Regions from separate parts of the Desulfofundulus sp. genome, predicted to be linked through region 1. Evidence: riboswitches for the same ligand, from Rfam matches in the RefSeq annotation. Region 1 holds a riboswitch; each other region holds the start of a gene.
What was found. A riboswitch is a leader RNA that binds a small molecule or an ion and turns the genes downstream of it on or off. The one in region 1 is predicted to bind cyclic di-GMP.
Positions count from the first base shown of each region.

Region 2: another riboswitch for cyclic di-GMP. It lies ahead of fliD (flagellar filament capping protein FliD); the one in region 1 lies ahead of ACPLUI_RS01880 (methyl-accepting chemotaxis protein).
Region 3: another riboswitch for cyclic di-GMP. It lies ahead of flgB (flagellar basal body rod protein FlgB); the one in region 1 lies ahead of ACPLUI_RS01880 (methyl-accepting chemotaxis protein).

Region 1 is NZ_JBNATZ010000013.1:6,932-15,563, forward strand. It holds gene recJ (single-stranded-DNA-specific exonuclease RecJ) at 1-1,379, opposite strand, end outside; gene ACPLUI_RS01855 (hypothetical protein) at 1,394-1,603, opposite strand; gene ACPLUI_RS01860 (FAD-dependent oxidoreductase) at 1,789-3,498, opposite strand; gene ACPLUI_RS01865 (acylphosphatase) at 3,646-3,924, opposite strand; gene ACPLUI_RS01870 (hypothetical protein) at 4,187-4,522, shown strand; gene ACPLUI_RS01875 (DUF6485 family protein) at 4,541-4,735, opposite strand; gene ACPLUI_RS01880 (methyl-accepting chemotaxis protein) at 5,017-6,573, opposite strand; cyclic di-GMP riboswitch class I at 6,644-6,733, opposite strand; gene ACPLUI_RS01885 (YifB family Mg chelatase-like AAA ATPase) at 7,001-8,536, shown strand.
Region 2 is NZ_JBNATZ010000249.1:97-3,594, forward strand. It holds partial or broken gene ACPLUI_RS12550 (hypothetical protein) at 1-162, shown strand, start outside; gene fliD (flagellar filament capping protein FliD) at 159-1,454, opposite strand; cyclic di-GMP riboswitch class I at 1,600-1,686, opposite strand; gene fabF (beta-ketoacyl-ACP synthase II) at 1,956-3,191, opposite strand; partial or broken gene ACPLUI_RS12565 (acyl-CoA thioesterase) at 3,176-3,498, opposite strand, start outside.
Region 3 is NZ_JBNATZ010000258.1:17-3,367, forward strand. It holds partial or broken gene ACPLUI_RS12720 (flagellar M-ring protein FliF) at 1-390, opposite strand, end outside; gene fliE (flagellar hook-basal body complex protein FliE) at 407-706, opposite strand; gene flgC (flagellar basal body rod protein FlgC) at 856-1,302, opposite strand; gene flgB (flagellar basal body rod protein FlgB) at 1,309-1,710, opposite strand; cyclic di-GMP riboswitch class I at 1,758-1,845, opposite strand; gene pseC (UDP-4-amino-4,6-dideoxy-N-acetyl-beta-L-altrosamine transaminase) at 2,017-3,243, opposite strand.

The sequences.
Region 1 (8,632 bases):
ACCCGCGCATTTCCATTCCACTGGTCGAGGGCAGGCACAAACGCCAGATCCACAGTTTCCCCCGCACCCAGATTCTCCAGGTAGCCAACGAGATCAAAACCAATGCTGTCCCGTACCGTTCCCCTCTCCCGCACCAGCAATTTCAAGTGGCGGCCCTCCCGTCCCACTTCCCGGCAATTAATTACTGTCACTCCGCAACATGCCAGCAAAGGCTCGGGATTGCCGTGGCCGTAAGGATTCAGGCTGTCAAGTTCAGTTACTACTTCATAGGGAATATCTTCCAGAGAGACCAGGGCATCTATCTCAAGCCCGGGCAGCAACAAGTCCGGGGAGATAACGGCGGCAGCATAATCATTAATGGCTTTTCTTAAGGCATCCACGCGATCGGCGGCTATGGTGAAACCCGCCGCACCTTCGTGCCCCCCGAAGGCGAGCAAATGCTCTCTGCAGGAAGATAAAGCCTGGTACAGGTGAAAACCGGGAATACTACGGCCGGAACCCTTACCCTGGCCGCCATCCAGGGAGATCAGCAACACGGGCCGGTATAAAATTTCAACCAGCCTGGAGGCCACAATACCGAGCACACCCGGATGCCAGCCGTGAGAAGCCAGAACTACCACCAGATCCCGGGCACCTCCCAGGGCATCCAGCATACCCAGAGCCTCCGCCAGGACCCGTGACTCCACCTGCTGGCGCTCCCGGTTCTCCCGGTCCAGTTGTGCCGCCAGCTCCCCGGCCCGTACCGGATCCCGGCAAAGCAGGAGTTCTACCGCCACCCGGCAGTCACCCATGCGACCGGCAGCATTCAACCGCGGGGCCAGGACGAACCCCACCTCCCTGGTGCCCATTTTTTCAGCCTTCACTCCGCTCAGCTGCATTAAGGCCTGTAACCCGGGATTGGGGGTAGCCGCCAGTTTGGGTAAACCATGTTTGACCAGAAGGCGATTTTCCCCGGTGAGGGGTACAATGTCGGCAACCGTTCCCAGACAGGCCAGGTCAAGGTAATCATACCAGGCAGTTTCCCCCTCACCGGCAGCCTGCAAAAGCACCTGTGCCAGCCTCAAGGCCACCCCTACTCCGGCAAGTTCCTTAAAGGGATAGGTGGAATCTCTTCGCTGAGGATTAATTACCGCCAGAGCGGGTGGAATTTCCTCCGGCACCTGGTGGTGATCGGTGATAATGATCTCCGGCCCGCCAGACCTGTTTGCTGCTTCCACCTCCTTCTTTGCGCTGATACCGCAGTCCACGGTGATGAGGAGATCCACCCCCGCCTGCCGGGCCCGGTGCAAAGCATCTTCATGCAGGCCGTAACCCTGAGTCAAACGGTGGGGTATGTAATAATCCACCCGGGCACCCAACCGCTCCAGAACCTTAACCATAAGAGCAGTGGCTGTTATACCATCCGCATCATAATCTCCGTAAACAGGATGTTTTCCCGGCTTTTGACGGCCGCCAAAATTCTGGCTACAGCCCGGTGCATGTCCGGAAGCAGGTATGGATCTCCCATATGATTTAAGTTACCCTTGAGAAAAAGCCGGGCATCTTCAACTGTCAAAACTCCCCGGTTAACCAGTAGACGGGCAAGCAGCGGTGAAATACCCAATTCCCGGGACAAGATCTCCTGTATAACCGGCTCCTCTTTTCTGACACGCCAGACCCTATGTTTTACCATTTTCTGCATGATTTCAACCTCAAGTAGATTATAAATGAACACAAGCAGGGCTGGCAACGGAAAGATTAAGGCGCCCGGATGAGAAGACAACCGGGCGCCTGTATTTGTTTACAATTTTATGACGGACGCGGGCCGGTATCCAGCTCAAAAGGCCAGGCGGCAATGCCTCCTTCAAAGAAACTCACGTTTGTAAAGCCCAGGCTTTCCAGAATGGTCTGGGCCTCCCAACCCCGCAGGCTTACCTTGCAAAAAACAACGATTTCCCGGTCTTGAGGCAGTTCTTTGGCCCGTTCCCGCAGTTTGCCCAGGGGTATGAATACCACATTGGGATAGGGCAGGCGTATTTCATTAAACTCCGCCGGGGTACGCACATCCAGAAGCACAAAATCCTCCCCGGCCTTAAGGCGTCTCTTTACTTCGAGAGGATTAATGGATTTGGCCCGCCCGTCAAGCTTGTTGCGCAGGCAATTGGCGGCGTGGGTAAGAGGATCGAGAGCGGTGGAAAAGGGCGGCGCGTACGCCAGGTCGAAAGAAGCCAGCTGATCCACTGTCGCACCCATGCTCAGAGCCGCCACCACCACGTCCAGACGTTTATCGACATCCCCCGGCCCCAGGATTTGTGCCCCCAGAAGCTTACGGGTGGAAGCATCGGCCACCAGTTTGACGATAATGGGCTTGCTCCCCGGGTAGAAATGGGCGCGGTCGGGTGCAGGGCAGATGAAGGACTGCACATTGTAACCCAGGCGGCGGGCTTCATTTTCGGAAAGCCCCGTACGTCCAATGTTCATCTCAAAAACTTTGAGAATGGCTGTTCCTAAAACGCCGGGGAAAATATCCCGGCCTCCGGTCGCGTTATTACCAATTACGCGGCCGTGCCGGTTGGCCACAGAGCCCATAGGGGTATACACCGGCCGGCCGGAAATGAGATGGATGTTTTCCACACAGTCCCCACCGGCATAAATATCCGGGTCGGAAGTCTGTAAATACTCATTTACCTTAATGGCTCCCGTTTCACCCAGTTCGAGCCCCGCTTCCCGGGCCAGTTCCACCCGCGGTTTCACTCCTGCTGCCACAACCACCAGGTCCGCGTCCAATGAGCCGGCGGTGGTAATGACCCGGGCCACGGCACCATCCCCATTTCCTTCAATGCGTTCCACCCTGCTCCCCAGGACTAGTTGCACTCCTTTGCCGCGCAAAAACCTCTCTACAAGAATGCACAGCTCCGGGTCCAGGAGAGTTGATAATACATGGTCCATCATCTCCACGATGGTGACCGCGGCTTTTGCTCCCAGGACATCGGCCAGTTCCAGCCCGATTAAGCCCCCGCCAACAATAACCACCCGGCGGGAACCCTGTTCAACGGCCTTGCGGACAACCAGGGCTTCTTCAAGACTCCCCAGCGTGTATACACCGGCCAGATCCATGCCGGGAAGGGGTGGCCGAACCGGTTTACTGCCGGTAGCCAGGACCAGCTTATCGTAAGGAAGGTCGTATGTTTCATGAGTTGCAAGGTTGGTTACGCGAACGATTTTATTTTTCCGGTCGATGGCTTCAGCCCTGGTACCGGTCAGTACGTTAATATCCTTGACATTGCGGAAAAAGCCTGCGTCCCGGACCACTCCTGCCGTCGTAGCCATTAATTCCTCATGCTTTTCTACCATACCTCCAACGTAAAAAGGCATGCCGCAACCGGCATAGGAAAGAAAACTTCCTTCTTCAATGATAGTTATTTCTGCCCCCGGATCGCAGCGCCTAGCCCGGGCAGCTGCTTTGGGCCCTGCAGCCACACCTCCGATTATTAGTATTTTCTTCCTTCTCTTACTCATGGTTGTTCCCCCTTCACTACCATTGAACACTTATTTAAACAATGTATTGTTATTTCGCGATAATACGATAGATTCCTCTTTCCGACGATAAGAAAAAAATGCGTAAAACAAAAAAGCTCCCGCATAAAACAAGGAACTTTTGAAAATCTACACCGTAGCAGCAATGGTAAAACCAGGGAACTCACCCCGGTAAGGTTCATCGATCACTTCTATTTTTTCCACCCTGGAATGAGGCGACCCTTCCCGGCACCAGCTCAACATCTGCTCCACTGCCTCATCTTCGCCTTCAAAGACTGCCTCCACGCGGCCGTCTTTGAGGTTGCGAACCCACCCGGTTACCCCAAGTTTAACAGCCGTCTCCCGCGTGTAAACACGGAACGCCACACCCTGGACTTTACCGCTGATATAAACGCGCTTGCGCAGCACAAAATCACACCCCTTTTCTGTCAAGCCGGTTATTCCAGCACTCCACTGCAAGGTAGCAATGAGTATACCTCCAGGTACACATCATCAAAGACCCGCATAGTATACAGCAAAGCGAACCAAAGGCTCAAGGCATCACCCGCTCTTACACCAGGCGCGATTTAGCTCCGGCCCGCTCCATGGGTGGTTGATCCGGCTTCCTGCCTCAAGAACCGGCCCCAACCATTCCAGCAGGGGATTAAAATGACAAAAGGAGGGAACCCCCATGCCCGAACCACCCCGTGATTTTTTCACAGTGGAAAACTTAAGCACCTTCGGCGAGCTCGTTCTTTTCGTTTCCATAGTTACCGCCCTGCTAAAAACCCCCATCAAGGAACGATGGGGAGACTGGGCGGTCCGCCCGCTGGCCATTGCGGTAGCTTTTTTAGCCCAGCTGTTTGTGGTGACCGTCCGGGGAACCTTGAGCCTGGAAACGGTGGGACTCGCGCTGGTAAATGCCTTTATAGTGGCAGCAGCAGCCAGTGGCACCCATGAATACATCTCGGACCCCCTGGCCAGAAAAAAACGACCCGCGGAAATGGGGTTGCTCAAAAGGGAATAGGGATGGAAACCTGCTTTTTCAGCCGCGGTGACACTGGATAAAACGGCGAACAGAACGGTCATAAGTCTTTTCAATTTCCGGAGGGAAGAAACAACCAGGCAGCTCGTTATGTTTACGGTGATAGGCAACACACTCACAGCATTTTCCTTTCCGGGGACAGGGTTCATAAGTGCAGGTGCATTGAGCTTTATTTTTTTCCACATGACATTCCATGCGCGGGACCTCCCCTCGAACTTTATATATTGCTTTATTTTTCTTTATTTTTTATTCTTATTCTACCGGCGGATACTTACTCTTACGCCCATTTTACATAAAACAGTGCGCGAGCTACTTTTTACCAGGCAACTCACTTTCAATAATTATCTTATCCTATGGAGACTTATCTGGCAATCCTGAAACAAAACAGTCCGGCCCGATATCACATTAACTACCTGGACGGCAGCCGTCCCCCGTACAGGGGCGGCAGCCGCCATAGTTGATCCTGACATGTAGTGCTAGATCTTAAACTTACCGACCAGGAGTTGCAGCTTGTGGGCAAGCGCAGCCAATTCCTGAGTAGAAGAGGTAATCTGCTGAATTGTTGCCGAAATCTGTTCAGCACTGGCAGCAAGCTGCTGCGTACCATCGCTGGTTTGTTTAGCTCCTTCAGTGATTTCCTCAACCAGGGCCACACTCTTGCCAATAGCTTCCTCTATGTTTTTCAGCGCCTCACCCGCTCCGGATGCAATTGCTACGCCTTCCTGTACTTCCCTGGCCCCCTCTTCCATGGCCCTGATAGCCTCTCCCACCCCGGACTGTACCTGGGCTATCAACTGGCCGATTTCTCTGGCAGCACTGGCGGATTGCTCGGCAAGTTTCCTCACTTCCTCGGCTACAACAGCAAAACCGCGCCCCTGCTCACCCGCCCGTGCGGCTTCAATGGCCGCGTTCAAGGCAAGCAGGTTGGTTTGATCGGCGATACCCGTGATGGTATTGGTAATGTTTTCTATGCGTGCCGAAAGGTCGCCCAACTGCTGGATCGCCTGGTTTACACGTCCGGCCGTTACCGCAATGGCATTGATCTTATCTACCGTTTGTTTAATAGTTTGTCCACCAGTTTGCGCTACCTCAGCAACACGCTTCGACTCCGCAGCCGCCAGGCTAGCATTGTCCAGGCCTTTTTCGGCTGTGGCCGCCACCTCGCCAGTGGCACTGGCCACCTCTTCCACGGTAGCACTAATTTCCTCGGAAGATGAAGCTACCTCCTCACTTCTAGAGGTCAAGGTTTCAGCCGCAGAAGCTATTTCACCGACCAGTTCCTTTAACTGTTCGCGCGTTCGCTCTACTGCAACGGCCAGGTTACCCAGTTCGTCCTGAACCTTTACACATACCGGCTGGGTAAAGTCGCCGCCGGCAATCCGCTGGACAGCTTGCATGATGGTTTTAACGGGGCCGGTTATCGACCTGGTAATAAAAAAGGCCAAACAGATGCTCAACAACAGGGCAATTGAGCTGAGGATCAAGACCGTTTGTCTACCGCTCCTGCCTTCACCGACTGCACGTTCGATCAGAGACTTGCTCTTCCCCTCATTTTCGATAATCAGCCGGTTTAACAGGCTGCTTATTTCAGCATTTATGGGAGCGATAGTCTTCCCTTCAGCTATAGCCTCCTGAGTTTTTCCTTCCTTGATCAGAGGTACGATACTCTGGCTGGCCTTTTGATCGTAATAATTTAATTTTTCCAGAACCCGTTCAAAGTTTTCTTTATTCTGAGCCGAAACATTCCGGAGGCGTTCTTCAAGCAGCTTTCTTGTCAGATCCATCTGCTGACGGTACTCGTCAAGATACCTGTCACTGCCGTAGACCATGAAACCGCGCATGGCATACATGGCATTGGTATAAGCGATCTGTATCCGGTAATCCAGACTGATGCGCTGGAAGCGTACTTCAATGTCATCCAGGTTTTTGTTCGTCTTATTGACCACGTTTACCCCTTCGCCCGCAATAAAAGCCAGAAAGAGCAAGAGAATGACAAAGCCACCACCGATCCTGGCACCTACGGAAAACTTCATGTGTTGATTTCCCTCCTATTTGCACAAAAAATAGCAGGGAGAAAATTGTACCTCCCTGCGGCAACTGTTCCCATGCAACCCAGCCGTCATGGTTCCCATGAGGAACTTTAGACCTGTGGTTTTGCGTCCCCGGCTTTCGCCGGGTTTGCCCGCCGGGAAGTTAAAAGACTTTTAAAAGGCTTAATACGTTATTCGACAATTATTTCGGGTTTCCTTCTTTTTCCCGCTAAAAACAAAAATACCTGCAGCGTCTGCAGCCCCAGCCATGTGGGCATTTCTTTTCTGCTGGCTCCCCGGTGGAATTTGCTGATGATATCAAAAGCTGCTTATGTAAAAATTTGTCCTGATAACAGGAGGAACTATTTGCTCAACTGGCGAAACATGACACCAGGTGTTTCTTCTCTTCAATGCTACGGAGGACTTGTTCATGCTCGCCATTGTGAAAAGTACGGCTCTTTATGGACTGAACGGGCAGGTGGTACAGGTAGAGGTTGATGTAAGTAACGGGCTGCCTTGTTTTGACCTGGTCGGGTTGCCTGATCTGGCCTGCCGGGAATCCCGGGACCGGGTACGTGCTGCCATGAAAAACTCCGGCTTTGAATTCCCGGTCCGGCGCATTACGGTGAACCTGGCTCCAGCCGACCTGCGTAAGGAGGGTCCCCTTTACGACCTGCCCATCGCCGTGGGTATCCTTGCCGCAACCGGGCAACTGGCTCAATCTGTAGTTGACCGCTATGTGTTTCTTGGTGAGCTTTCCTTGAACGGACAGGTGCGGGGGGTGACTGGCGTGCTGCCCAATGTTCTAACCGTCCGTGAACAGGGGCTGCAGGCGGTTGTGGTCCCCGTGGATAATGCAGCCGAGGCTGCGCTCGTAAAGGATGTACAGGTTTACCCGGTACGGAGTCTTGCAGAGCTTACTCGTTTTTTGCTTGATCAAGAGGAAATTTCACCTTACAAGGTGGACCCCGCGGTGTTGATGAACCAGGATGGCGAAAACGGTGCGGACATGGCCGATGTGCGCGGCCAGGCTGCGGCCCGCCGGGCGCTGGAAGTGGCGGCAGCCGGGGGACACAACCTGCTTATGGTGGGGACTCCCGGTTCGGGTAAAACCATGCTGGCCCGGAGGCTGCCGGGTATATTACCTGACCTTACATTTGAAGAAGCTCTCGAGATCACTAAAATTTACAGCCTGGCAGGTTTTTTGAAGCCGGGAGAGCCTCTGGTTACCCGGAGGCCTTTTCGCTCGCCCCATCACAGTGCTTCGGCGGTAGGTCTGGTCGGAGGCGGACGCCATCCCCGTCCCGGAGAAATCAGCCTTGCCCATCATGGCATTCTTTTTCTGGACGAGCTACCGGAATTCCACCGGGATGTGCTGGAAGCTTTACGCCAGCCCCTGGAAGATGGAGTGGTAACCATCTCCAGGGTCAGTGGTGCGGTAACCTATCCCGCCAGTTTGATGCTTGTGGCTGCAGCCAATCCGTGCCCGTGCGGTTATCTTGGCGATCCCACCCGTGAATGTACCTGCACTCCCTATCAGGTGCAGCGTTATCTGGGCCGCATTTCGGGTCCCCTGCTGGACCGCATTGATATCCACCTGGAGGTTTCGAGGGTGGATTATGAAGACCTGGCCCGCCGGGAGCCGGGCGAATCTTCTGCAGAGATCAAAAAAAGAGTGGAAAAGGCCAGGACCCTACAGCGGCAGCGTTTTAGTTCTGCGGAGATGACCTGTAATGCCCGCATGACCCCGGCCCAGGTACGCCGTTATTGTTCCCTCAGCCGTGAGGCCCGCTCGTTATTTTCATCCGTTTTCCGCCAGTTGAACCTGAGTGCCCGTTCCCACGACAGGTTGCTCAAGGTGGCCCGTACCATTGCCGATCTAGACGGGAGCGAGATCATTGAATCCGCACACCTGGCTGAAGCAGTGCAGTACCGTAGCCTGGAGGCAAGGTACTGGCCAGGGTAAACAAAAAGCCTTACTTTCGTAAAACATGGCCGACCGAGCGTTTTGGGGGCCGGGTGGCAATAATAAAAAAATATAAGGACCCTTTTTAACACGCGG
Region 2 (3,498 bases), on a different contig from region 1:
AGCTTTTATCGCTCCCCGCATACTTATTTCCCCTTCCGTTGTGGTTTCACGAAAGAAAAAGCCGGGCACACCGGAAGGTGTCCGGCCATTTCTGCTTCTGCCGTACCCAGGGCTTCCGCTATCGTCCGTACCAGTACCATCAGCGAAGAGCCCGGTTCCTAAACTATCTGATTAAAAAGAGAACCCGGTGGCAGCAATACAGACCACAAGCTTGCAGCATTTGATAGTCCCATCCAGTTATAAAGGGGGTAGTAACTCGCCGCACCAGCAGTGGTACTCACCAGAGAAAAAGGATTAATAAAGGTAGTTAACGGAGCAGTGAAAATTTGTTGAGCTTCAAAACCAGCTGTTACGGCCAAACCATTTACACCGCTAAAGGCGGCCTCGACCGCTCCAAGGTTACTTTGGAGAGCATTAGTAAGGGTAGACTGGTTAATAACCAAGGTACCGTCAGGATTCCGGGTAATGCCTATGGCGGCCAGGTTCGCGGCTTGATAGCTATAGGCTTGTTTCAAGCTGGACACGATCTGGGGACTTATATATTGGGAATTCTGAGCAGTAAAGGTAATCAAGTTGTTATAAGCTGCCACAAAATTATTGACAGCAGTACTTATAGCCTGGGTATCGGGAGCGACAGTAACGGTGGCGCTGGATACTGGAGCCAGGAGGTTCAGGGTGAGCTTCAGGTTGTCCAGGTAGACAGTGTTGCTTTGAGAGGTGTAAGGGATGCCGTTTACGGTGTAGCTCGCATTGGCTGCAGCAACCGAGACAGTATTAGCCCCTGTATAAGCCACGGCATTGCCAGTTATATCGGCTAAAGTGAAAGCATTACCGGTACCAGTGTTCGAAGCAGTTAAAACCAGGCGGCTGGTACCCGCTACAGTATCGGTAGCTACTTTAGCGGTAACTGGCGCGCCAGCAGCATTTAAGGCATTGGCCATACTGTTGAGCACTGTCAGGTTGGTATCCCCGCTGTTAACTGCAAAGGATATGGTATAAGTTTTGCCGCCTGCTTGAAGGCTAAAAGTATAAGTCCCCGCTGCAAGTCCAGCAGCTGCATTGCTCGCCAGGGCCGTGCCCAAATTCTGCTGGGCAGCGGCAAGCTGGCTTACAGTTACGGTGTAAGTGGCTAAAGTGGCACCTGGTTGGGCTTGGGCAGTAACAGCACCGGGAACAGATGAAGTAGCAACCCTTTTCAGGAACACATTATCCGTCGTACCGAGCTGTAAAGGCTGGGAAGCCTCCCAAAGCTGACGGGCGTAATTATTCAAGCTAACCAAACTATTAGTTACCAGAGAAGGTTGTTGCTGAACCCAGTTATTTTTTAACAGGATTTCCTCGACTGCATTGATGGGTAATACTGGCTGGTAAGAATAAGAAGATACTCCGGGGCTCAGAAGGTAATTTACCAGCAATTCAGAATACCAGTAATTACTATACACCGGGCTCACCATTAATTGTCAACGCCTCCTTCCCGAAGTAAGGCGAAGTACCAGCACCTGGCCTCAAAACCTGCCGGCAAATCCACCTGACCCCGCAGAAGCCGGACGGATTTCTACAAGTACAATTACCAGTGATAACTGACTTTTTCTCCAATGTCCCGGCAGCCGGCTGTCATAGCGGTACTCTGCCTTAGACCCTTTGGCTTTGCGCCCCCGCCTTTCGACGGGTTTGCCTTTCTCGGGTAGTATAATTATACCATTCTCAGCTTTTTATGGCAATTCTTAATTCTGGAAAAACCGATGGTCCGTGTCAGGATCCAGGAAGTATCTCCACAAAAATTTTTCCCGTTATGAGACCTCACCGCTCAAAAACATCAGCTTCAAGGCAGCGGCCTTCAGGTGCTCCGGTCACGTTCATTCATCAGGCGGGTATCGAGCTGTTCCAGTGCCCAGCTGAATACTTGGCTGCAGACCTCCTGACAAAGCTCATGGAACTCAGCCAACCACATGGGCTCATCTGAATTTGAATTCCCGCACCACCAGGCAAGCGTTCTGCCCTCCAAATCCGAAGGAATTGGACATGGCCACACTCACTCTTGCCCGGCGGGGTATGTTAGGCACATAATCCAGGTCACAATCCGGATCCGGTTCTTCGTAATTGATGGTAGGCGGTATGATTCCTTCTTCGATAGCTTTGATACAGGCTATTAACTCGGTTATGCCACCGGCTCCCATCAGGTGCCCCGTAGCTCCCTTCGTGGAGCTAATGGGAATCTGAAAAGCACGGGAACCAAAGACAGCCTTGATGGCCAGAGTTTCCACTCGGTCGCCCAGGGGTGTGGAGGTTCCGTGAGCGTTAATATAGTCAATGTCTGCGGGTGTCAAGCCCGCCCTTTCCAGAGCTTTACGCATGCACAGGATTTCTCCCCTCCCGCCGGGTTCGGGTGCCGTGGTATGGTAACCGTCACCAAAGTTGGCGTAACCGATTAATTCCGCCCTGATCCGTGCGCCCCGGCGCTCAGCGTGAGAAAGAGTTTCCAGAATCAACGCGCCAGCTCCCTCTCCCATCACCAATCCGTCCCGCCGGCGGTCAAAGGGACGGCTGGCCTTTTCCGGAGCGTCGTTGCGGGTAGAGATGGCCCTGGCAGCATGAAGACCGGCTATGACCAGGGGACAGATGATGGACTCTGCCCCTACGGCGACCATGACATCGGCCTCTCCGCGCTGCAAAAGCATGAGTGCGGTGCCCACGGCATCTGCCCCTGAAGAACAGGCGGTACTTACGGTCAGGCTTGGCCCCTTCAACCCGTGGAGAATGGCAATTTGCGCCGCAGCCACGTTGCCCAGTATCCGGGGCATGAAATGGGGGTTTATGCGGGTGGAACCGGTACGGCAGAGCCGCTCCTGCGATTCTGTAATGGTAGTGATGCCTCCCACGGCAGTACCCATGACCACTCCCATGCGTTCCGGATTTCCGGTAGGGCTGCCGTCCTGGAGGGCTTCTCCGGCTGCCACCAGGGCGTACTGCATAAACAGGTCCGTTTCTTTAATTAGCTTTTTGGGTAAAAAATCCTCCGCCCTGAAATCCCGAACTTCGGCTCCAATTTTAACCGGCAGGTGATCGGTATTGAACCTGGAAATGTACCCGACCCCGCATTTTCCCTGCAACAGGTTACGCCAGTAAGGTTCCACACCGATACCTATGGGTGTGACCGCACCCATCCCAGTAATTACTACCCGTTCTCGCACTCTTCTGCCTCCCGGTTCATAGCCAAGCTGAAATCTTGAATACCCCGCATCTCATGACCCCTTGGTTCGCCAAATAGAGCGTTTATCTTTTCCCACAGGACAGGGTGGCGTTTTTTAAAATCAAAAGGCTTTCCCCCCTCATCCACATAAGCGTGGATAGTAAAGCCCTCGGCGGCCAACACCCCGTCTTTTTTGAATATTTTATATTTAAATCCGATTCTCGTTCGGGTTAAAGTGACCAGGACGGTTTCCAAAATGATTATCTCCTCCGGCCGTAGCGACTTTTTATACCGGCAACCGGCCTCAA
Region 3 (3,351 bases), on a different contig from region 1:
CTGGTAGTCGACCTGCTGTTCAAAATCGGTAACACCGAACTTTTGCTGGTCAAAAAGCTCCCACCCTGCCCCTGAATCGGCCAGCACCCCCTTGCTGGCCAGCTGGATTCTGGTGTCGTACACCTGTCCCTCCGGTACGGTGATGGTTCTTCCCTGATCTTCCAGCCGGTAGGGTATTTTCATGTTTTTGAGTTCTTCGGCGATTTTGCCAGCCTGCCTGGGTTCGAGGCCGGTGAACAGGGGAGCGTACCGTGGTTGGGTGACAAGTGCAACCAGGTAAATTACGGTTACCAGCAGCCCCGCGGCAGCGGCGGCCAAAAGAACCTGCCGGGAACGGGGTAACCCCCGCCACCGGTCATTCAGGGGGGCCAGGATCTGACTGGGGTTCATCGACTAAAACAGCTCCTTAGACCTGCATGCGCGAAATTTCTTGATAAGCATCGATTATTTTGTTTCTCACCTCAACAGCCAGGGACATCATAATGCGTGCTTCTTCCATAGCGATGGTAACCTGGTGCAGTTCCTGTACCCGTCCGGTGAGGAAGTCGAGGCCCACCCGGTCGGCCCGCACCTGGGCGTTGTTGACCTCTTCCAGCGCCCGTTCAAGCATGCGGCCGAAACCGGAGGCACCGGCAGCGGCGTCCGGTTTTGCGGGCTGGCTTGCCGTGGGTACCAGGGTTATGGGAGATACGGGTAAAACCTGCATCGATCTGGTCTCCTCCCGGTCAACAATTTAAACGTTCAGCGAACCTGTTTGGACTCATCGTTATCTTTGTTACTCCAGTGCTTCGCGTGGGATATGTACCGCGAGCCGTTTCGGGCCGGCCCCGGTCTGTCGCGGCTGATTACAAACCATCAGCTCCTGCCTATCTCCAGAGCTCTCACGGCCATGTCCTTGGCCGCGTTCAAAACCGTAACGTTGGCTTCATAGGCCCGGGTGGCTGCGATCATGCTGACCATCTCATTGGCAATGTTGATATTGGGATAAGCCACGTAGCCAGTACGTGGATCGGCCAGGGGATGGGAAGGTTCGTAAACGAGCCGGGGCGGGGATGGGTCTTCAACTACCGCCTCCACGCTGACGCCAGCGGCGTTGAAGGAGGGCTGGCCTGGCGGGGAGTCCAGGGCCTGCTGCAGTTTCTCGGCAAACACGGGAATTTTCCGGCGGTAGGCCGGGTTCAAAGGGTCGTTGGGCCTGCCCGCCGTTTGCAGGTTGGCAATATTGTTGGCGGTAATATCGAGCCACAGCCTGGAAGCTGTTAAGCCCGAGGCACTGATGCCGAATACATCTAATAAAGGCACCGTCTGTTACCTCCCTCGAATAACGTAGATCAACAGGGACAGGCGGTCGCCCAGCGCCCGGGCGGCAGCCTGGTACGTGAGAGCATTGGCGGCCAGGTTTACCATTTCCTGATCAATGTCCACGTTATTGCCGTTATAGCCCATGGTGGTGCCCTCCTCCTTCACCACCGTGGGCTCGACCCGGGCCAGCGGGACCGGAGCCCCGATATGCCGGGGGCTGCTGGTAACCAGCGGCAGTGCGTCCTCCCCCAGCGCCCGCCGTAGTTCCTCAGTGAAGCTGACAGAAGATTTTTTAAACCCCGGTGTATTCACATTGGCCACGTTATTGGCAATCACCTTCTGGGTTAGTGCCGATGCATCCAGTTGCTTCTGCAGTGCCACCAGAATGGGACTGGCAAACAGGTCCAAAAAACCACCTCCCCAAACAAAAAACCGACCCGACGGCCGGGAAACATTGTCGCAGCCCGGCTGCCCTGGCGAATAGTCGCTGTAGGCCCGTGGCTTTGCGTCCCTCCCTTTCGGTGAAGTTTGCCCCTGGACAATGTGCTAATTTTTGGCTGGCTTTGGCAGCTGATTGGTAATTTATTTGACACGATCTCCCAAACTCCTTCTTAGGAGAAGAAAAAAACACAAAAAAAATAAAAAAACTCGGAACGGGTTATAGAAATTGGGTCGAAAGCTGTCGAATACACGAAAATACCGGAAAATTGCCTTTCATTTTCGTGCCCAGGCGATGACCCTGCACACGGCCGTAATTACGTCCCGTACGTCCCCGTCATTCATGGCCGGGTAAAGGGGCAGGGTGATAATGCGCTCGTACAGCTCTTCGGCGTGGACGCAGTAAAAGCCGGAAAGACTGCAGCTGTCCGGGTCTCCGAGCCAACGGTAGTACGGATGGCGGTACACGGGCATGTAATGTACATTCACACCGATGTTTTCCGCCCGCAGGGCTTCGAAAACCTCACGCCTCCCCACTCTCAGAAGGTCCAGGTTCAAGGCCAGCACGTAAAGGTGCCAGGACGAACGTCCGTATGGGGCCTGATAAGGAACTTCCACTTCAGGCAGGTCTGCAAAGGCTTCATTATAGGTCAGGGCGATCTCGCGCCTGCGCGCAAGAAAGCGGTCCAGCTTGCGCAGCTGGCTCAGACCCAGGGCGGCCTGGATATCCGTGAGGCGGTAATTGAACCCTACATCCAGCATTTCGTAGTACCAGGGGCCCTGGTCCTCCACCATCAATTCCCGGTCCCGGGTGATCCCGTGGTTGCGGAAAAGCAGCAGCCACTGGTACAATTCATCAGAATTGGTAGTCACCATTCCTCCTTCCCCCGTCGTGATGTGTTTCACGGGGTGGAAGCTGAAGACGGTCATATCGCTGAGGCAGCCGATGGGGTGCCCCTTATATTCTGCCCCCAGGGCGTGACAGGCGTCTTCTATGACCACAAGGTTATGCTTTTGGGCCAGGGCGTGAATGGTTTCCAGATCGCAGGGCTGTCCCGTGAAATGTACGGGAATGACCGCCTTTGTGTGCGGGGTGATCTTTTTTTCTATTTCGACCGGGTCAATATTATAAGTACGCGGGTCTATGTCTGCAAACACGGGTTTCGCCCCCAGGTAAAGGGCGCAGTTGGCGCTGGCCACGAAAGTGATGGGGCTGGTAATCACTTCGTCACCCCTGCCCACACCGGCGGCAAAACAGGCTGCGTGCAGGGCCGCCGTCCCGCTGGAGTAGGCCACGGCATAACGGGCACCCACCCGGGCGGCAAATTGCTTTTCAAATTCGGCCAGTGTCGGACCCGTAGTCAGCCAGTCGCCCCGCAATACCCGGGTGACGGCTTCGATGTCGTCCTCTTCAATCCACTGCCGGGCATAAGGAAGATACGTCTCCCTCACGGGGTTGCCCCCGGCAATGGCGGGCAGGGGCTCGGGATGGTTGTCGCACATGGGCATAACTGAATTACTGCTCCTTTTGATATATTTTTTTCGGGTTTTGCACGGGTTGATCAGCGAAAAAGCATCTTAAAGTATCGTAACACAAGGTGCCTGGAACTT